One region of the Fictibacillus sp. EA-CB0309 genome, then DNA from elsewhere that is predicted to be linked to it. Evidence: riboswitches for the same ligand, from Rfam matches in the RefSeq annotation. Region 1 holds a riboswitch; each other region holds the start of a gene.

Region 1 (7,422 bases):
TTGGTGCGGTTTACTCTCAACGTTCCAATAACGCCAAATCTTCAGTCCGTTTTTGTATACGTTGCCGCATGAGCAGGACGCAGCTCCTTTATTCCTTTATAAACACCGTTCCCTGGTGTACGAGATGGTCCAAGGCCGAAAACTTCCTGCAATCCTTCCCGGTCAACTTCAGCCTTGATTTCAGGATGAGCTAAAATCGATTTAATTTCAGAAGCAAACAGAAACATGCCGCCTTGTTCTGTGTAAAAGAACGGCTTTACTCCTAGACGGTCACGTGCGACAAATAAGCTTTGTTTCTCTTCATCCCAGATGCCGAACGCAAAGATTCCGTTGAATTTTTCAATACAGCTTTCTCCCCATTCGATATAGGCTGTTAGAAGAACTTCGGTGTCAGAATGACCTTCGAATCGGTAGCCTCTCTGTAAAAGCTCTTTCCGAAGATCTTCTGTGTTGTACAATTCACCGTTGTAGCAAAGTGTATAATTTGTTTTGTTCTTAGACCTTGTCATTGGCTGAACGCCGCCTTCAATATCTACAACGGCTAATCTAGCATGACCAAAGCCTGCATGTGTAGTGCTCCAAACATTAAGTGCGTCTGGTCCTCTTTTCGATAATGGTGTGGCCATTTTAATTAAAATGTTCTTTTCATTAATGAGGTTACGATTCCAATCTGCCCAACCCGTTATTCCGCACATTGGTTTCATCCTTTCTGTACAAACTCCATTTCTAGTACGCATGCCCATTACTCAGCATATGCTTTCATCCTTGTACGGGTGTTACTGAAATATTTGTGCAAGTTCTTCCAAGTTGTATATAATGAATACATATTTCAGAAGATAAAGGTGATTATTGGATGCCACAGTCGAAGTTTTTTCGTATCGGTTACGGTTTGCTCCTCATTTTTCTTATTATTTTAGTCGGAACAAAGATTGATTTTATTTTCAGACCCATCGTCGTACTTGTACAAACGCTATTCTTTCCGTTTTTACTAGGCGGTGTTCTCTACTATTTGTTCCGTCCCGTTGTTCAGTTTTTACATAAACGAAATGTTCCAAAGGTATTATCCATTCTGCTCATTTATTTGCTCGCAATCGGACTTTTTGTACTATTGTTCTATTCCATTGGTCCGGTCCTGCAAAGACAGGTAAGTAATTTAGTAGAAAATACCCCGGCTTTGATTGACGCTATTCGTTCAAAACTGAATGATCTTCAGCAAAACGAATGGATAAATCGTTTCAGGAAAGTGAACAGTTTGATGTAAAAGAGATTTCTGATAAAGTATCAGCTTACCTGTCCAACAGTGCTCAAACGATTGGAACGAACATCGCAAACTTTATCGGAATCATTACGAACATTATTATGATTTTTGTTACGGTTCCGTTCATTCTTTATTACATGTTAAAAGAAGGCGAAAAGGCACCACAAATGGTGCTGCAAACGTTGCCTGAAAGACAGCGCAATAATGGAACAAAAATACTAAAAGATATGGATATTGCGTTAAGCTCGTATATTCAAGGTCAAATCTTAGTCAGTGTTTGTGTAGGAACCATGCTTTACATCGGATACCTGGTGATTGGGATTGAGTACTCTCTTATACTGGCTATCATCGCTATGTTTACAAATGTTATCCCTTTCCTTGGACCTATCATCGGTGTTGTGCCAGCACTGATCGTAGCAATTGTAGACTCGCCAGCGATGGTCATCAAAGTACTTGTCGTGATGGTGATTGCTCAGCAAATCGAAGGAAATGTTATCTCACCTCAAGTGATGGGTAAAAAGCTCGACATCCACCCGCTTACCATCATTTCGATCTTGCTTGTTGCTGGAAGCCTTGGAGGTTTACTCGGATTAATATTAGCCGTTCCCGTATATGCCGTATTAAAAGTAATTGCGTTGCATACGTACCGTTTGATTAATTTGAGAAGAACGAAAGAATTATAGGATAAGTAAGAATAAGAGAAAGCACCGGCTGTAGTACCGGTGCTTTTTTGTGTGGATTGAAATCATAAATTTCATATGGCGCTCGTTCAGCGAGCATAAATGCCGCTGAACGAGCTTCCGACGTCATCTAGATTTATAGAAATAGGGTTACATTCTATAAAAAAGCACACCTTTCAAAAAGAAAAGGTATGCTTTATTATCATTACTTTGCTTCTTGTGGCTCTTTATCGTAGATCGGAACCCAGCCTTCTTTTGATTTGAAAATACGCACTGCTACAACTTTTCGGTCTTCTTGCAGTGTGAAGTAATGACGGAAGTTTTCTGGAACTGAGATCAAGTCCCCTGGCTCAAGTTCTACATCAAAGAATCTTCCATTTGGCCCTTCGATGGCAAAAATTCCGTGTCCTGAAACGATAAAGCGTACTTCGTCATCTGTGTGGTGGTGTTCTGCCAAGAAATTTTTCAGAAGTTCATCTAAGTTTGGTGTTGCGTCAGAAAGAGAAATAACGTCTTCAGTCACATAGCCTCTGCGCTCTGAAATATCGTCAATTTCGCTACGGAAAGTTTGAATCACTTCTGCTTTGTCCTCGTCGCTTAACGCGTAGTTCTCACGCAGGTGTGCTGGAAGTTTCTCAATGTCCCACTTTTCGTAAATAACTTCCTGCGAGTTTAGGTAAGCTTCTACTTCACTTTGGTTTTCAATTCTTTCGTTGTTATCATGAAATCTTAGTTGTGCCATTTTTTACGCCTCCAAATGAGTTATTTTTATTTAAGAAAGATAGAGTTTGCAGTTTTATGTGATACGAGAACAAAAACTCAAAAGCTTCTAAGTGTTTCTTCGCTTCGAATGCGTTTTTGCCCCATACGGTGATACCGTGATTTCGAATAAGTACAGCTTTCGTGTCAGGCTTTATTACCGCACCAACGGCTTCAGAGAGCTTTGTTAAATCTGCATAGTTTTCCACAATCGGAACCGTAATCTTCCCGTCTTCTTCCCAAATCCCGAATGCTTTTATGAGCTCCTGACCTTGGAATGTAATCTCCCCTTTATCTCCATACAGTTCAGAAATTAGGTTGTTGTCCACTGTATGAACGTGCAAACAGCAGCCAGCATCGGTTAATCGATACACTTCGCAATGAATACCTGTTTCTGCAGAAGCTCTCAGATTAGTTTCTTCGATAGAATTTCCATACTCATCAACTAAAAGAAAGTCTTCTGATGTACGCTTTGTTTTGTCTTTTCCGCTTGCTGATACGTAAAAGGCTAGGGGCGTGTCACTAACTTTAATAGATACGTTTCCACTTGTGCCTGGGAACCAATCTCGGGCAGCGAGTTCGTCTTTTACATCCGCAAGCTCATTCCAGCGCTGTTGTTTACTCAACTTTTTACACCTCGTTTCTCTAATGCATGAATGATGTCATGAAACGTTTCAAAAGGTGTGTATGAAATATGATTTTCCTCACATTTTTCAATCAGATAGTCTCTTGCAAACACTACGTCAGCCAATTTAGATGCTTGCAGATCGGTGATCGAATCGCCGATTACAATTTTCTCTGCATCATGGAACTGATCTTCTAATCGACGAATGACAGAAGGCTTACAGCAACCGCAGTCGTTATCACACAAATTATCACATGCGTTCGGCCAAAGAATTTTTATCGTGTCGCCGGAAAAGTCACTGGCATTGCAAATAATGTGTTCAGGCTCGATTTTATTTTCCAAGACTGGATGAACAAAAAAATCAATGCCGCCGCTTACGATATAAAGCGGAATATTTTCCTCTTTCGTAAAATTAATAAACTCCTGAAAGCCGTCTCTAATCTTGGAACGGGTTAATACGAATTCGATGATTTCCTGCTTTTTATCTGAAGAAATTCTGGAAAACATCTTTCCGACCCCTTCACGGATCGAGATATTTTCGCTTAGAATTTCCTGCACGATTGGCTGCCAGCCCTCAGGTGAAAATTCCTCCATGATCGCGACGATGTTATCCTTTTCGGTGACTGTCCCATCAAAATCACAAAAGATTACAGATTGATAGGTTGTCATTTTACCGGCACCCCGCCCCAAAGCTCTAGGGCTTTTTGTAGTTCAGGGTGTTTCTCAGCATAATGATCAAAGTCTTCACCTTTCACAACGGCATCTACAGCTTGGCGGAATGCTCGTGCACCACCTGCTGCTCCATCTGGATGCCCATGAATTCCCCCACCTGCGTTGATCACGCTGTCTACACCGAAGTCATTATATAAAACCGGCGTTAAACCTGGGTGGATCCCTGCTGATGGTACCGGGAATGACTTTTTCAGTGTAATATCATCTGTCGTCAATGCCTCTGCAATGCTTAACGTTTCATGGCGATCAAGCGCCACACTTCCATATGGAGATGGGAACAGTACCAGGTCGGCTCCTGCATAACGAAGCAGTTTTCCTAGCAAAACTGAATACCCAATTCCGTAAAGAGAAGATGATCCGATCGCTCCCGATAATGCGGGATGCGCCATAATTGGAAGCGGAATTTCTTTATCCTCTGCCAATTCTTGCAGGACGTCAGGACCGTAGGACAAAACGTTAAACAATAAAGCATTTGCTCCTAATTCTGCTGCACGTCTTGCTTTATCGCGAAGTTCACTTGTTCTGCCTGTCAGGTTTACCGCATAAAGCGTCTTTTCTCCTGTTCTACTGTGAACAGAATCTAATACTTTTTTAGCCACTCTGATTCTTTCTTCAAAAGGAGTAAGGTGATTTTCAAACAGAATTTCATCATCTTTCACAAGGTCTACTCCGCCTAAAGCCTGCTCATATAATTGCTGCTCGAAGAACGAAAGATCCTTTCCAAGAACTCCTTTAAATATGCTCATTACAAGAGGGCGATCATGAACACCAAGAATATCTCTTATGCCTGAAATACCGTATTTCGGACCCAGAAAACTTTGTTCTAGCTGTTTATCAAATTCTAAATCTACGAGCTTGATCTCACCGTCTAAAGAAAGCTTACCGAAAACGGTTGTGAGGATGGCCGGTAGATCGTTAGAAAAGTTGGCTGAAGGATACGAGATTTTTAACAATCCACGTGTTCTCTTGCTGCCTAAATACTGATCAGCAGCTGAATCCTCAGGAAGTTCAGTCACTTCTTCTACAATTCCTTTATGTTTTAAAAGCTGATCCCGCTCGAGCTGAGGAAGGTCTGTCCAGGATCCAACAGTCAGGCCTAGCGCGATTCCTTCTGCTTTTTTCTCTAGATTTCCTTTTTTGTCATGTACCAAATACGTCGCTGTAATTTTACTCATGTTGGTTTAACTCCTTTCAGACACACAAAAAGCCCCTTCACGAGGAAGAGGCGTCATAATATCGACAGTTCCGCTTCCTCTTATCTCTCAGCCTAATTATAAGGCTGCAAGAATTAGCACCGTTTTCAGCTAAATTATATAGCTGAATGGTTGCCGGGTTTCATCGGGCTAGTCCCTCCACCTGCTCTTAATAAGAGTGCAAATTGTTAGAATATAATTTTAATTGTGATTATGACAGGGCATGAAGAATCTGTCAACCAAAATTTTTAAAACTCTTTTCAGTAAGCTCTAACAGTTGTGAAAGCTGTTGATTTCAGGTGCTCGCTTTCCGCGGGGCAGGCGGTGAGCCACATTTGTGCGTTTCACTTTTAAGTGTCTCACCTGCCCGCCTGTCCCGCAGGAGTCTCCCACCTTACACTACAATCAACTCGTCAAAGTGGTATTTAAAAAAACGACTCTAAAACATTCTTTAGAAATGATTCTTCTCTAAAAAATTTTTAAAACAGCTTAGTGATTCGATCTGCCGCTTCAATCAAACGTTCTTCTGATGTCAAAAGACCTGCTCGGACATATTTGTCGCCTTCACTTCCGAATCCGATTCCTGGTGCGACTACAACATGTGCTTTTTCCAGCAAGTAATCTGCGAATGTTTCTGATGTGTATCCTTCTGGAACCGGAAGCCAGCAGAAGAACGATCCTTTTGGTGCTTCCACGTTCCATCCGTTTTCATTCAAACGGCCGATGAACGCATTACGGCGCCTTTCGTAAGTTTTCACTAATTCATCCACACATTCCTGTGATCCATTCAGCGCTTCTGCTGCCGCATGCTGCACCGCTCCAAACAAGCTCACATAAAAATGGTCTTGCAGCAGATTAATAGATTCGATAACAGATTCGTTGCCGACAGCAAACCCAACGCGCCATCCTGCCATGTTGTACGTTTTAGAAAGCGTATAAATTTCGATTCCTACATCCTTTGCTCCTTCAACTTGTAAAAAGCTAATAGGTTTATCCCCATCAAATCCGATCGCACCATACGCGAAGTCATGACAAACCAAAATATCATGTTTTTTTGCTATTTCGATCGTCTCTTCAAAAAATGCTTCACTGCCTACTCCAGCTGTCGGGTTATTCGGGTAATTTAAAAACATAAGTTTCGCTTCATCGAGCACTGAATCAGAAAGTTCATCATAACGGGGTAAAAATCGTTTTCTTGGCGAAGCGGCATCGTCTCCATTTTAGCACCTGCCATCGCTACACCTGACCAATAGTCTGGATATCCTGGGTCCGGAACGAGCGCAACATCCCCTGGGTTTAAATAGCACTGCGATAACTCTACTAAACCAACTTTCCCCCCAAAAAGAACAGCTACTTCTTTCTCAGGGTCTAGCGTCACACCATATTCTCGTTTATAAAAATCTGCAGCAGCCTGTTTCAAAAACCCATGTCCGCGAAACGGTGAATATTTATGAAATTCAGGTCTGTCAGCACCTTCTTTTAGAGCTTCAACAATATGTTGAGGCGTGGGCTGATCGGGGTTTCCTGTCCAAGATTAATAACGTCATATCCTTGTTCTACATAGTGAGATACTTTTTTTACAAGCTTTGCGAAAAATTGCTCTGGCAACTTCCCCATTACTTCTGCCTGCTCAAAACGTTTCATCTCCATCACTTCCAGTCTAATTTGAATGTTCTTGAAATTCTAATCAGTTATGTTATACGCTTAAAGAAATTCTGTAAAGACTTTTTTATACGATGGGGGTCCTGTTATGAAAATTGCCTGTATACAAGTAGATGTTCAGTTTGGCAATCCAGATAAAAATTATAAACATATCGAAAATAAAATACGTGAAGCGGTAAGTGAGCATCATCCTGATACGATTATACTGCCAGAACTTTGGGATACTGGATATGACTTAACTCGCTTAGATGAGATCAGTGATTACAATGGGAATCGTGCGAAAAAATGGTTAAGCAAACTATCGAAAGAGCTTAACATCAATGTTGTAGGCGGATCTGTCGCGTATCGTGACGGTAACGCTGTATACAATACATCACTTACCTTCAACCGAAACGGAGAGCATATCGGCACTTATTCAAAAGCTCATCTGATCACGCTTATGGAAGAAGAGAAATACATCTCACCTGGAATAAACATTAGTATGTTTACAATTGACGGCAATCTTTCAACTGC
Region 2 (7,422 bases), 1.7 Mb from region 1:
TTGGCACTTCTAACTCTAATTCATTACCACGTGTTCGTTCTTCTTCAAATGTAAGAAAGTTGAATACTCCACCGTCACTTCGTCCATAAGTGTGACAGAAATCAGCAGACTTCGTCTAAAAGAGGTCTGCTTTTTTCATTGAACGTAAAAAGCTGACTCATGATTTGTACTAGACAATACCATTGAGTCAGCTAATATTATTTTAGAAAGAATAGATAAGTCTTTTGTTTTTACAGATCTGATAGATTCTGTTGTCTTCTCACCTTTTTAGGTGCTCTTGTGTGACCATTATTCGTGTTGAAGATCTCATCTATATATCTTTTATTCCAATCACTATTATAGTCTTGATCTGAGCAGATGCATCCGCTTAAATCGTATCGAAAAAGGCCGCAGTGCGGGCAGTTATTCAATCGTAATCCCCCTTAAATCAACATAGGATATTCTATGAAAATATAAGAGAGTTGGTAACGGCTATTGGACAAGATATTTTATCTATTTATTTACTCATCCATTCCGGCTTATGAAACTCTTCAAATTCACTCTGTATGACTTTTCTAAAGTCATCTGATTCTACTGCAGCTTTAAGATCTTTAGCGAGCTTCGAATTCTTATCTTTTTCTAGCACAACGATTCGATTAATGATTTCCTCAGGCAGTTTGTCTTTAACAAGGGCATCCTTCAGGTCCAGTCCTGAAGAGAGGGCAAAGTTTCCGTTTACTGCTGCCAAATCTACCGAGTCTAGCGTTCGAGGTGTTTGTGCAGCTTCTACGGGTTGAAATTTAAGGTTCTTTGGATTTTTTGTAACGTCTTTTTCAGATACTTTTAAAGGATTTGCAGAACCATCAATCTCAATTAAGCCGTTATCTCTTAGTACGGTCAATCCTCTCGCTAAGTTAGTTGGATCATTCGCTAAGGTAACCGTGCTTCCAGGCTTTATTTCATCTAATGATTTGTATTTCTTTGAGTAAATGCCGATCGGTGCAGTGGGCACTGTAATCACAGAAGCGAGTTTCATATTATTCTCTGCTCCAAATGCGTCCATATAAACTTTATGCTGAAAAAGGTTTGCGTCCAATGATCCGCTTTTCAATGAAATATTTGGTTGTACATAATCATTGAATTCTTTTACTTCAACGGTGTATCCCTTTTTCTCAAGATAAGGTTTTACCCCTTTTTCAAGCATGTCACTGTATGGAACGGTGGCACCTAATGTAATTTCCTTTTTTCATCTTCTCCTGATGCACCACAACCCGTTAGCAGTACGCTAATCAAGATCGCTACAATTAAAATTAATGGATATCTCTTCAATTTGTCTCTCTCCCCACTCTTCTAATTATTTACTTTCCGCAGAAGCTCGTCTGAATTTTGCCGCCGGATGGTCTTTTGGCAATAGAGGCTCCCCTTGAGAAAATAATTTTTCTCGGAGCGTACCTTTTTTGTAATCTTTTTGTAAAGTCCTCTCTCTTGAAGAACGGGTACAACCAACTCCACAAAAGATTCTAAATCGCCTGGTGTTACAAGATGATTTAGGTTGAACCCATCCACTCCAGACTCTTCAAACTGCGCTTGGATGCCATCTGCTACTTCTTCTGGGTTGCCGACGATAAAACTTCCTCTGTCCGGTGACTCAAAACGATTTAAGACTTCTCCTACCGTGAGCGGTTTAGGCGCATCGGTTGTAAGCATAGCTGCTTTATAATGTCCGCCTTCTGTTGATTTGTTGTATCCAAAAGGAAGGTCAGGATCTAACCCTTCATATTCAGCAATATCATAGCCGCTTGCGCCGTATTGTGCTTTTGCAGCATCGGCACTCCAAACGCTTGCATATGCTTTAAACTTTTCTTCTGCTTCCTCAGTTGTTACTCCGACCACCACGTTTAAGAATGAAAAGATTTTGATGTTTTCTGGGTTCCGTCCATGTTTTTTGCCCGCTCTCGGATGTCGTCCGCATAATAGCGGATTCTTTGTGGTGTAGGGCCGCCTACGAAGATGCACTCTGCATGCTTTGCTGCGAAATCTCGCCCCCGCTCTGATGTTCCTGCTTGATAGATGACTGGCGTTCTTTGCAGTGATGGTTCGCTTAAATGCGGTCCTTCAACTTTGAAATATTGTCCTTCGTGATTGATCTCATGAACTTTCTCAGGATCAACAAGCGTATTGGTTTCATGGTCCTCAATAAAAGCATCATCTTCCCAGCTGTTTTCCCAAAGCTTGTATGACACCTCTAAATATTCATCAGCGATGTTGTACCTCTCATCATGTTTGATCATATTCTCCAAACCAAAATTCCTCGCAGCATTCGGTAAGTAAGACGTGACCACATTCCAAGCAATCCGGCCTTTTGTTAAGTGATCAAGAGTAGAAAAGCGTCTCGCGTTGCCAAAAGGCTGTTCATACGTAGTACTAACCGTAACCGCAAAAGATAGATTTTCTGTAACACTCGCCATTGCAGATATAAGAAGCGCTGGATCATTCAGCGGCACTTGCAGTCCATCACGGACCGAAGGATGCTTGCTTTTTTATACACGTCATATATGCCAAGTACATCTGCAAAAAACACAGCATCAAACTTTCCTTTCTCTAGAAGTTTTGCGTATTCAATCCAATAATCCAGATCCTTATAGTTTCTATGTCTCTTGTTCTCCGGGTGCTTCCAAAGGCCATGAGAATTATGCATAGCACTTGTCATCTCAAACGCGTTAAACAATATTTCTTTACTCAAAATTGTTTCCTCCGTTACATAGAATTTTTTTGTACCCATCCCAAGAGAAAATAAAAAAACCTCTTCAAAATTAAGAAGAGGTTTAAAAATACGTGAAATAAACATACGTATAGGTCTCCTCTTATCTTTCAAGCCATTGCGCTTGCTGGAATTGGCACAGTACTAAAAATAGTTGTTGCCGAGGCTTCAAAGGGCCAGTCCCTCCACCTCTCTCGATAAGAAATCGATGATATTCAATTTAGTAACGAAATATACAGGAATACAAATAGCCTGTCAATGGAATTTAGAGAAATAAAATAATTTTCTTAACAATCAGTTTTTAGTTGACAGCGGTTTGCTTTATCCTCTATAGTGGTGACTAATAATTAAATATTGTATCTTATCAAGAGTCAGGGAGGAACTGGTCCTACGATCCTGCAGCAACCGCTTTTATTAAAAGAAAGGTGCTAATTCCAGCAGATGTTTTTGAATGTCTGATAGATGAGAGAGCGTGTTAGCACATGGAATCTACGTCCTCTTTCGTCTTTGAAAGAGGGCTTTTTTGTTTGTTTATCCTTTGCAGTCTTTGTGGGCGGTTGGTTTCCGTTTCAGGTTGCTTCGCTTTCCGCGGGGCGTGCGGTGAGCCACTTCGCGCTTCGCACCGGTAAGTGTCTCACCTGCCCACTCGTCCCGCAGGAGTCTCGCACCTTACACTCCAACCAACAAGACAATGAAGTTTTTAAGAACCATCCAGACATAAACAACTTACTGAAAAAACTATAGGAGGGAACCATGAGCATACCTTTGAGAAAAACCATCCAAAAAGATAGTTTTGAAGAAGCGATAAATACCGCACTAGCACTAAAAGAAGTTTTCAAGAAACGGGCAGAATTTGTAGATCGAGAAGGCGTTTTTCCTTATGAAAACTTTCAAGATCTTAAGAAACATGACTTTCTTTCTCTTACCATTCCACAAGAATATGGTGGTAAAGGGTTAAATCTAGTTGAATTCTTAACTATACAAGAGCACTTAGCTGAGGGAGATGCACCTACTGCCCTTTCTCTTGGGTGGCATTTGGGTACTCTTTTAGAGGCGGCAGAAAATCGTCATTGGAATGGAAACGCGTTCGCTGATCTTAGCCGGAAAATTGTTGAACAAAAAGCACTCATTAATTTGGCACAAACAGAGCGTGCGACAGGAAGTCCGTCTCGAGGGGGTATTCCTACTACAACAGCAGTTAAGAAAGCAGACGGATGGCTGATAAACGGAAGCAAAGCTTTTACTTCTATGGCAGAAGCCCTTGATTTCTCGGTCATTACTGCTACCATTTCTGAAACCAACCATAAAGGATTTTTCTTAGTGAATCATCGGGAAAAAGGGGTTTTTGTAAAAGAAACATGGGACAGCATCTCTATGAGAGGAACAAAAAGTGATGATCTCCTTTTAAAAGACGTTTATGTACCCGAGGAAAATCTTCTTGTCATAGAAGACGGGAAGAACATTATTCCTAAAGGCTGGTATCTTCAAGTTCCTGCTGTATACCTAGGCATCGCAAGAGGAGCGCGGAATTACGCGATTGAATTTGCATCAGAGTATAGCCCTAACACCTTATCAGGACCTATCTCAGAAGTACCAGAAGTGAGAAGAAAGATTGGCAAGATAGAACTTGAGTTATTTCAAGCAAGAACGATCCTTCACGCCGTTGCTGAAAAATGGGTAAACCACCCTGAACAACGTCATAATCTAGGTACCGAACTCGCTGCTGTTAAGCACTCTGTAACAAACAGCGCAAATAGAGTTGTTGATCTCGCGATGAGAATCGTTGGTGCTAGAAGTCTTTCTGTGCAAAATCCGCTTCAGCGGCACTTCCGAGATGTAAGAGCCGGTCTTCATAATCCGCCAACAGATGATGCCATCGTCTATTCGTTAGCGGATGCAGCGCTTAAATAAAAGAAGTCAACTGACAGATTCATGATAAACTCAATATTTTTTTGTATGATGAGTTTTAGATCACCATAGGTTATTATGGATACAATATATTTCCATATTAATCAATTCACAAAAGGTGGTTTACTCATGAGGGCGCTTCTTCAATTCACTTATTTACAAGCACTTTCTTGCATCTTTCCAGTCATCATCTTTGGTGCGTTAGCTCTTTCAAAATTCGTCAGCATTCCGTTCATCCCTCGATACGATTTCATACTCCTTCTTTGTCTCTTAACACAGGTTGCGATGATCGTAACGAAACTTGAAACGATAGATGAATTAAAAGTCATCTGTGTCTTTCACTTAATCGGTCTGGCTCTAGAATTATTTAAAGTTCATATGGGGTCTTGGAGCTATCCTGAAGAGGCATATTCTAAAATTTACGGAGTACCTCTTTACAGCGGTTTTATGTATGCTAGTGTTGCAAGCTATATTTGTCAGAGCTGGCGGAGGTTAGATCTTCAGATTAAGGGTTGGCCGAATCCTCTCTTTTCTTTTGGAATTTGTGTACTGATTTATTTAAACTTTTTTACCCATCATTACTTGTTCGATGCTAGATGGGTTCTGATTTTGCTTTTATTTCCTATCTTTTATAAGACAGTTGTTCATTATACGATCAACGAACGTGTTTATAAAATGCCGATCCTTCTTTCTTTTCTGTTGATTGGATTTTTTATCTGGATCGCAGAAAACATTACAACATTTCTTGGAGCCTGGCAGTATCCCAATCAGGAAGCTTCTTGGTCACTCGTTCATATTGGTAAGATCAGCTCCTGGTTCTTGCTCGTGATCATCAGTATCATTATCGTTGCACAATTAAAACGCATTAAAAGCCACCAAGACGATATTTTTACACATACAAAACACCTTTAAGCTGGCGGAAGCTTTCAGGTGTTTTTTCTTTGTTAAGCTCCTTCTCAAGAAATCTGCATGTTAAAGATGTCCTCTCCATAAGAATACAGAGATGACGTCTGAACCTTCTTATTGAGAGGAGCTCATCGTATGGATAATAACATTAAACATCAACAGCAACGAAGACAAATGCAGATTCCTCAGCCGATTCGCAGTGATGGTGCGGGTGCGACCGACTTAGGACCTCGCGACATTATGCGTGACATACAAAATCCAGACATGCTAGTCCCTCCTGTAACAGATGCAGGAACCATTCCGAACTTACGATTTTCTTATTCTGACACCCACATGCAGTTAAATCATGGTGGCTGGTCTAGAGAAATTACCGTTCGCGAGCTTCCCATTGCTAAAACCCTTGCTGGTGTGAATATGCGTTTGACTCCTGGAGGTGTGAGGGAACTGCATTGGCACCAAGAAGCGGAATGGGCTTATATGATATTAGGTCGTGCTCGCATTACTTCGGTTGATCAAAACGGCAGGAATTTTATCGCGGATGTTGGTGAAGGCGATCTTTGGTACTTCCCTCCTGGCATTCCTCATTCGATTCAAGGACTTGAAGAAGGCTGTGAGTTTTTACTCGTATTCGATGATGGAAATTTTTCAGATCTTAGTACATTTTCTATTTCAGATTGGTTTGCACATACACCGAAAGAAGTTCTTTCAGCAAACTTCGGTATACCCGAGAGCGCATTTGCTAACATCCCGACTGAACAACGTTATATTTATCAGTCTACCGTTCCGGGTCCGATTGAAACACAAGCCGTACCCGATCCATATGGAACTGTCCCGTTAAGCTTCACTCACCGTTTAATGGCTCAGAAACCGATCGTTACACCCGGAGGTACCGTTCGTATCGTAGATTCTACCAACTTCCCAATCTCACAGAGAATTGCTGCTGCTTTAGTAGAAATAAAACCTGGCGGTATGAGAGAGCTGCATTGGCATCCGAATAATGACGAGTGGCAATATTATTTAGCCGGTCAAGGGCGGATGACCGCTTTCGCTGGGAATGGTACAGCTAGAACTTTCGACGTCCGAGCGGGTGATGTTGGTTATGTTCCGTTTGCATTCGGTCATTATGTACAAAATACAGGAAATAAGAGTTTATGGTTTTTAGAGATCTTTAAGAGTGATCGTTTTGAAGATGTATCGTTGAATCAATGGATGGCATTAACACCTAAAGAGATTGTGCAAACAAATTTAAATGCAAGTTCTGAGCTAATGAATTCACTTAGAAAAGAAAAATGGCCCGTGGTTAAGTATGTTTAGTCGTTGAAAAAAATCTGCTAAATACCGTAGAAGGTGGGAACCCGTCACCTTCTTTTTTTATTGTTTCATGTGAAACATTAATAAAATAACTCTTGCACTACAATGAATACACGTAAAGAGCGAGCAATCCTAGGGTAATGGTCATTTCTAATAAGACCCTTCCAAACGCAAAAGCACATAACATAACAAATACCTCCCCTAGAAAATATCCAGGTTTTGCTATAAACTCAAAACATACAACTATCGTGATGTGGTGATAAATAATGTTTAAAATTTTGCTCATTGAAGATGATTTAACGCTATTCAGCGAGATAAACGAACGATTATCCCAATGGTCGTATGAGGTTTATGGGATTTCAGACTTTGGACGAGTGATGCAGGAATTCACGGGCATCAAACCGGATCTTGTTATCATTGATATACAGCTTCCTAAGTTTGATGGATTTCATTGGTGCCGAAATATTAGATCGCATTCTAATGTACCGATCATCTTTCTGTCTTCACGTGATCATCCGAGCGATATGGTGCTATCCATGCAGCTCGGTGCAGACGAT
Region 3 (7,422 bases), 600 kb from region 1:
ATGAAACCGTAAAGTAACACTTCACCAATGTTAGCACCAAATTCTCCAGCAATAACGGTTGGTCCTGGATGTGGAGGCAGGAATCCGTGTGTTACGGATAACGCTGCTACCATTGGAATACCAAGATATAGAATAGAAACGCGTAATTGTTTTGAAATCGCAAATACGATTGGAATCAATAATACTAAACCTACTTCAAAGAATAGAGCAATACCGATAATGAATGAAGCAACAACGATCGCCCATTGAATTTTCTTCTCTCCAAATTTCTCAATTAAAGTAATGGCAATTCGTTGTGCACCGCCGGCATCAGCAATTAATTTACCTAACATGGCACCAAGTCCAAAGATTAACGCTAGATGGCCAAGTGTTCCCCCTAATCCCGCTTCAATAGATTTAACAATTTCGCCAAGCGGCATTCCAAGTGCTAACGCGACACCAAATGAAACGATGATCAATGAAATAAACGTGTTTAATTTGAAATACATGATTAATAGTAATAACGCTAAAATTCCACAAGCTACAATAAATAATGGCATGATAAGATCCTCCTGATGTTATTTTTCTCTATTGCTTAAGCTTCTTTGATAAGCTGCAATACGTGTATAATCTTCTTCAAGTTTTCTAGATAAACGAATAAAGATCGGTAATAATTCTCTATACTCTTTTACAGCTTCTTCATTAGGTGTGTGTTTAAAAGTACTGCCAATCATTTCAGAAGCGGCTTCAAATGACTGTATTTTTCCTGTAGCATATAACCCTAGAATACAAGCTCCTAAACAGGAACTCTCATAAACTTCTGGTACAGCCACTTCTGTATCAAATATATCTGACATCATTTGACGCCATATCTCCGAACGTGCAAACCCGCCAGTTGCTTGAATACGGGTTACAGGCTCATCCATGCATTCTACTAATGCTAAGAACACCGTGTATAAATTGTAGATCACACCTTCTAAGGCAGCTCTTATCATATGTTCTTTTTTATGAGACAGCGTTAGTCCGAAAAATGAACCTCGTACATCTGAATTCCATAATGGAGCACGTTCCCCAGCAAGGTAAGGGTGGAATAACAATCCATCAGCGCCAGGACTCACGCGTTCAGCAATCTTGGTTAGAATTTCGTAAGGATCGATTCCTAATCGTTTTGCTGTTTCTAATTCCGATGCTGCAAATTCATCTCTAATCCACCGTAGGACAACGCCGCCATTGTTAACAGGCCCGCCGATTACCCAATGGTTTTCGGTTAGAGCATAGCAAAAGATTCTGCCTTTTTCGTCTGTCTGCGGCTGGTCAATGATAGTTCGAATGGCACCGCTTGTACCAATCGTGACAGCAATCTCGCCTTTGCCAATCGCATTGACACCAAGGTTAGATAACACACCATCACTTGCCCCTATGACAAATGGTGTTTGTGAATCGATACCAATCTGTTTCGCTAAATCTAAATGACAATTTTTGAAAACAGCAGTTGTAGGGACTAAATTAGAGAGTTGATCACGTGTGATACCTGTGATTTTTAATGCCTCTTCATCCCAATCCAACTTTTTTAAGTTCATCAAGCCCATCGCCGAAGCTAGAGAATGATCAACAACATATTCATTAAAGAACTTTTGAAAATGTACTCTTTAATCCCAATATATTTTTTAGCATGGGCAGCAATTTCAGGATAATCATTTACAATCCATGAGATTTTGCTTAATGGACTCATCGGATGAATCGGAGTACCTGTTCGTTTGTAGATTTCATGACCATTCAGTTCTTCTTTTATCTTTCTAGCCCACGCTTCACTGCGATTGTCAGCCCATGTGATGCAAGGTGTTAATGGCTGATCGTTATGATCCATCGCAATAACACTGTGCATGGCACTGCTAAATGAGATAAACAATATCTCTTCAGGTGAACATTTTGATTGTTTTACAACATTTGTAAGGGTTTGCAAAACAGTTTGAAAAATTTGTTCAGGATCTTGAACAGCTGTTGAAATATCAGGCGTATGAAGCGGATAACCGATATTCTCTTGTGCAACCACCTCACCATTTTCACTGAATAAAACAGCTTTCGTGCTCGTGGTACCGATGTCGACTCCTACCATATAGCTTTTTCTTTGCTGTGTACCGTCGATATCTAACATTTATTTACTCCTTTTCTTGCTCCCGTGCTCTTGATAGCATTTGTTGTGACATCCATAGATCATCTACTTTTCCTTGTACGTCATCAAAGTTTTGATGCAGAGATTGAATCATGATGTCTCTGTTTTTTGTGGAAATCGCATCAATATAAAGTTCATGGTTTTTCACGATACGGGATAGATCGTCGTACTTTTCATTAAAATGCATGCGCATCGATAATAGAATGAAACTTTCCATTACTGGTTTTGTGTTACTCCAGATCATCGTAATGTAGGAGTGATCGATGGCCCTAATGATGGTTTCATGAAATAAGACATCCTGAAAGGCGAACTCATCAGCGTCTTTGTACTTGATGGCAATTTGCATCATTTCTAAGATCTTGTTGAGCTCTCTCTCTAATTCGGTTGTGTCAATCTTGACTAGACGTTCAAACACGAATGTTTCAATAAGTAGTCGAACATCGTAGATCTCTTCAACTTCTTTTTCTGTTATTCCAGTGACGACTGCACCCATGCGTTCTAATCGAATAAGATTTTCGTTTGCAAGAACTTTTAATGCTTCACGAATAGGTGAGCGGCTTACATTATATTCAGCAGCTAATTTATTTTCAGATAATATGGTACCGCTTTCAATAAGTCCCGAAATGATTCTCATTCTTAGCTCGCATGTTACACGTTCACCGGTTGAGGCTTTAGATAACCATTTTGCAGGATAAAGAGAATCCTTTGATTCGTTCAATAAAATAACCTCCTTTGAGAAGAACGAGTATACTTGTATACAAGTATTATAGTACATGCTTTCTAAAATGCAAGCGCTTTATATTAATGAATGATTCAATGAAGGATGGTAAATTATGTGAGGCTATCGGTTACGATGTTCATTGTATAGGGGGTATATGAGGTTTTAGCGGTATAAATGGTGGATGTATCGGTGGGGTTAGATTTAGTGGTGAAGTTCAAGGATTTATAAGCAAGAGAGTAATAATTATAGGCTGTTTTTGTAAACTTTGTTGTTATTGGAAGTGGTTGATTTCCAGGATTGATAAAGCACAGATACACAAAGTATGTCACGCATAGGTCGATGTATAGATAATGGACCGATGGAATCCTTCTGGGGATCGCTCAAATCCGAAAAGTATTATTTACATAAGTATGAGACATTTGAAGACCCATCTCTAGCGATTGATGAGTATATCCATTTTTATAATTATGAATAATTATGAAAGATATCAAAAACGACTAAACGGCCTCAGCCCTCTAGAATATAGAGCTGAAGCCGCTTAATAAGTTTTTATTATTTCCACTGTCTACTTGACGGGGTGCAGTTCAAATGCTCTGAGCTGTTTTAACCTTACAATCCACTCGGAGAAAGAGCGATTGCTTTCAGTGCGTGATCAAGGTCATAGATAAGGTCATCCACTGTTTCAATACCGATTGAAAGGCGGATTAGTTCAGGAGTAACACCTGATTTTCTTTGTTCTTCTTCTGATAACTGCTGGTGCGTTGTGCTAGCAGGGTGGATGATCAGCGATTTCGAATCTCCAACGTTCGCCAGGTGGGAGAAGATGCTTACGTTCTCGATTAATTTTTTACCTTCCTCAACACCGCCTTTAACACCAAACGTAAGAATGGCACCTGCTCCTTTTGGTAAGTATTTTTGAGCTAATTCATAATAAGGACTGCTAGGTAGCCCCGCATAGTTAACCCAGTCAACGGATGGATGGTTTTCTAAAAACTTCGCTACTTTAAGCGTATTTTCAACGTGTCTTTCAATTCGAAGCGCTAACGTTTCTAGTCCTTGGATGAATAAGAACGAGTTGAAAGGTGCGATGGAAGATCCTAAGTCACGCAGCAGCTGCACGCGAGCTTTTAAAATATAAGCAAGTGGACCGAATGCTTCGGTGTACACGATTCCTTTATAGCTTGGATCGGGCTCAGTCAGGCCTGGGAACTTTCCGTTGCTCCAATCAAACTTTCCAGAATCAACGATCACACCACCGACTGATGTTCCGTGACCACCAATAAATTTCGTTGCAGAGTGAACAACTATATCGGCACCGTGCTCAATTGGACGGCACAGGTAAGGAGTGGCTAGTGTATTATCTACAATAAGCGGAACACCCGCTTCATGGGCGATATCAGCAATCGCTTGAATATCTGCCACATCAATTTTTGGATTACCGATCGTCTCGATGTATACTGCTTTTGTTTTTTCCGTAATGGCATCTTTAAACGATTGAAGATTATCGATCTCCGCAAATTGTGTTTGGATGCCGAGTTTTGGAAGTGTTACAGAGAAAAGATTATACGTACCACCATAAAGGGAAGTGGAAGCGACGATCTCATCGCCAGAACCTGCGATATTGAAAATGGCATTTGTGATTGCAGCCTGACCAGAAGCAAGGGCAAGGGCACCAACACCGCCTTCTAATTTAGCGATTGTCTGCTCAAACGCGTCTTGCGTCGGATTCATTAAACGCGTGTAGATGTTCCCGAATTCTTTTAACGCAAATAAGTTAGCAGCATGTTCCGTAGAGTTGAACTGATAAGAAGTAGTTTGGTAAATCGGTACTGCTCGCGCTCCAGTTGTCGGATCTACTTTTTGTCCTTCATGCAGTGAAATTGTCTCAAATCCAAATTGTCTTTCTTCGTTTTTTGCTTGTTCGCTCATTTTCAAATCTCTCCTCAACATTTTTTAATTTTTTGGGCATCCAATTTGAATTCAGATTCAACTTATCCAACAAAAAAGACCTCTTCCAAAAGAAGAGGTCCCGATGATTTCACACGATCGAAGTCTCATCTTTCAGAACGTTAATGTTCTGCTGAAATTAGCACCATGCGTGTACGCTGGTTGCCGGGCTTCATAGGGTCAGTCCCTCCGCCTCTCTGGATAAGAAGATTTGAATATTGAATTAAGATTTATAATACATAGCTCATAATCAATAGTCAACAGAATTTTTTAAAAATTTCGTATTTTTATTTTTGGGGTTGCTTTTTACAGCATAGATTACGCCAACAGCCCAAAAGGCTGCAAGAACAAAGTAGATTGAGAACATCGTATCGGAAGACAGTCCAACAGTAAGAAGGAGTGTTCGAATATTGGTGATGATGATTAATCCTCCCACTAGAACTCCTAAGATATGTGAGGGGATCAAGCGGACAAGCCAAGCTGCGATTGGAGCAGCGATCACTCCGCCGGCCATGAGCGCACCTACCCAAAGCCATTCGACTTGTTCCCACCCGAGTGAGATAAAGAAACCGATAGAAGCTGACACAGCTACAGCAAATTCACTTGTATCGACTGATCCAATCACTTTTCTTGTTTTCATATCTTGCTTTGCCATTAAGACAGGAGTCGTGACAGGACCCCATCCGCCGCCACCCGTTGCATCTAAAAATCCAGCTAACAAACCAAGCGGCAATAGTTGTTTTTTTGTAAAAGGCTTGCTAGTAGCTGCCCGTTTTTCACCAAGCTTAAAAAGAAAACGATACAGAATATAGACACCTAGCAAAATAAGAAAGATTGAAATATAGGGCTTTACTACATCTCCAGGAAGACTGCTTAAAAAACAAGCTCCAACAAAAGCACCAATGGAACCTGGTAGTATTAAACGAAGAACAACCTGACGATCAACATTTCCAAACTTAATGTGAGATATTCCTGAGGCAGCGGTCGTTACGACTTCTGCTAAGTGGACAGAAGCTGATGCAGCCGCTGGGGCTATACCCGCTACTAAGAGCAATGAAGTGGAAGTTACTCCATATGCCATTCCAAGTGAACCGTCGATCAATTGTGCAACAAGTCCGATAAGAGCTAGAACAATTAACTTTTTCATACTTTTCCTCCTCAAAATAAAAAGGCCCTTAACAAGTGATGTTAAGAGCCTTCGGTTTTCCGATCAGCGATGCGGATGAAATTTTAGTTATTACTATATGTTCCAAAAAGACAAAATGTCAACTGTTTGTTTAAATATTTTGTAAAAAAAGAAAAATTAAAAAATAGGTCTTGATATCCGCTTCAGATGTGATATGATTTTTAAAAATTAAACTCTTATCAAGAGTGGTGAAGGGATCTGGCCCGATGAAACCCGGCAACCTGCAATCGTAAGGTGCTAACTCCAGCAGAATGTTTTTACATTTTGGAAGATAAGGTAATACGTTTACCTCCACTATCTTTCCGAAATGGGAAGGTTTTTTTGTTTTTATAAGAGATATTTGACTTAAAAAGGGAGGCAGTGGAGTGGCGAACGAAAATAGTGCAAACGATTTTCTTCCTCAGCTTGAAAAAATGCTGAGCAGTATCAAATTTGGATCAATCACATTAATCGTACAAGATGGAAAAGTAATTCAGCTCGAAAAAACGAGAAGGTAAGAATTAAATAGCTCGCTGACTAGAAAACTAGAGGCGGTTTTAACGAATGGGCAGTGTCCTAAAAACGTTAAAGCCGCTTTTTTAATGGCAAGAAGGAGGTAACAAATTGCTAACGTACGAAACATGGGACAACAAAACCCGTGAATTTAACAGTGATAACCCTACAAAAGGTGCACTGCATGTTTTGAAGTGGGCTTATGAAACATATGAAGATGATTTGGTTTACGCGTGCAGCTTCGGAATTGAAGGAAGCGTCCTTGTTGATCTTGTTCATCAAATAAAGCCTGATGCTCAAATTGTTTTTCTTGATACGCATCTGCATTTTCAAGAAACGTATGAAGTTATTGAAGCAGCGAAGAAAAGATATCCATCTCTTCAGATCAAGTTAAAGACTCCCGCTTTATCTCTTGAAGAACAGGTGAGTAAGTACGGTGAAGAGCTTTGGAAATTGAATCCGAATCAATGCTGCAACATTAGAAAAGTGATCCCTTTAGAAGAAGAACTGAACGGAGTAACAGCCTGGCTTTCTGGCCTCCGCCGTGAACAATCACCTACCCGCCAAAACACACAATTTGTTAATCGGGATGGGCGATTTAAAAGCATTAAGATTTGCCCGCTTATTCACTGGACTTGGAAAGACATTTGGCGTTACGCACACAAAAATAATTTGCCGTACAACAAACTTCACGATAATGGCTATCCCAGTATAGGTTGTGAGCCATGTACACAGGCTGCACTAAACGCAGATGACCTTCGTTCTGGACGTTGGTCTGGTTTAGGAAACTAGAATGTGGCCTTCATCAAAATGAAAGCCAATAAAGAGAAATTTAGGAGGAGAGAAACGTAATGAGTACAATTCAGCCCCACGGAGGAAAATTAATCAGCCGTTATCAGCCAGAGACACCTTATCACCACATAC

Evidence for each region. Region 1 has a riboswitch for S-adenosylmethionine ahead of ACEWFH_RS14590 (2,3-diketo-5-methylthiopentyl-1-phosphate enolase). Riboswitches for the same ligand answer to the same signal wherever they lie in the genome.
Region 2: another riboswitch for S-adenosylmethionine. It lies ahead of ACEWFH_RS02110 (LLM class flavin-dependent oxidoreductase); the one in region 1 lies ahead of ACEWFH_RS14590 (2,3-diketo-5-methylthiopentyl-1-phosphate enolase).
Region 3: another riboswitch for S-adenosylmethionine. It lies ahead of ACEWFH_RS11320 (homocysteine synthase); the one in region 1 lies ahead of ACEWFH_RS14590 (2,3-diketo-5-methylthiopentyl-1-phosphate enolase).

Annotation. Positions count from the first base shown of each region.
Region 1 is NZ_CP169271.1:2,610,145-2,617,566, forward strand. Features, by position in the region: partial or broken gene asnB (asparagine synthase (glutamine-hydrolyzing)) at 1-695, opposite strand, end outside; gene ACEWFH_RS14565 (AI-2E family transporter) at 854-1,261, shown strand; gene ACEWFH_RS14570 (AI-2E family transporter) at 1,222-1,941, shown strand; gene ACEWFH_RS14575 (1,2-dihydroxy-3-keto-5-methylthiopentene dioxygenase) at 2,144-2,680, opposite strand; gene ACEWFH_RS14580 (methylthioribulose 1-phosphate dehydratase) at 2,658-3,323, opposite strand; gene ACEWFH_RS14585 (2-hydroxy-3-keto-5-methylthiopentenyl-1-phosphate phosphatase) at 3,320-3,991, opposite strand; gene ACEWFH_RS14590 (2,3-diketo-5-methylthiopentyl-1-phosphate enolase) at 3,988-5,229, opposite strand; SAM riboswitch class I at 5,307-5,426, opposite strand; gene ACEWFH_RS14595 (hypothetical protein) at 5,518-5,640, opposite strand; partial or broken gene ACEWFH_RS14600 (aminotransferase class I/II-fold pyridoxal phosphate-dependent enzyme) at 5,727-6,891, opposite strand; gene ACEWFH_RS14605 (carbon-nitrogen family hydrolase) at 6,998-7,422, shown strand, end outside.
Region 2 is NZ_CP169271.1:344,961-352,382, reverse strand. Features, by position in the region: gene ACEWFH_RS02125 (GNAT family N-acetyltransferase) at 1-89, shown strand, start outside; gene ACEWFH_RS02120 (hypothetical protein) at 231-410, opposite strand; gene ACEWFH_RS02115 (MetQ/NlpA family ABC transporter substrate-binding protein) at 497-1,183, opposite strand; partial or broken gene ACEWFH_RS02110 (LLM class flavin-dependent oxidoreductase) at 1,334-2,761, opposite strand; SAM riboswitch class I at 2,841-2,944, opposite strand; SAM riboswitch class I at 3,099-3,209, shown strand; gene ACEWFH_RS02105 (acyl-CoA dehydrogenase family protein) at 3,494-4,651, shown strand; gene ACEWFH_RS02100 (DUF817 domain-containing protein) at 4,778-5,560, shown strand; gene ACEWFH_RS02095 (oxalate decarboxylase family bicupin) at 5,690-6,868, shown strand; gene ACEWFH_RS02090 (response regulator) at 7,132-7,422, shown strand, end outside.
Region 3 is NZ_CP169271.1:2,011,638-2,019,059, forward strand. Features, by position in the region: gene ACEWFH_RS11300 (GntP family permease) at 1-539, opposite strand, end outside; partial or broken gene gntK (gluconokinase) at 558-2,095, opposite strand; gene ACEWFH_RS11310 (GntR family transcriptional regulator) at 2,139-2,870, opposite strand; partial or broken gene ACEWFH_RS11315 (IS3 family transposase) at 3,187-3,415, shown strand; gene ACEWFH_RS11320 (homocysteine synthase) at 3,483-4,802, opposite strand; SAM riboswitch class I at 4,925-5,028, opposite strand; gene ACEWFH_RS11325 (sulfite exporter TauE/SafE family protein) at 5,071-5,967, opposite strand; SAM riboswitch class I at 6,180-6,284, shown strand; partial or broken gene ACEWFH_RS11330 (YezD family protein) at 6,372-6,514, shown strand; partial or broken gene ACEWFH_RS11335 (phosphoadenylyl-sulfate reductase) at 6,610-7,322, shown strand; gene sat (sulfate adenylyltransferase) at 7,350-7,422, shown strand, end outside.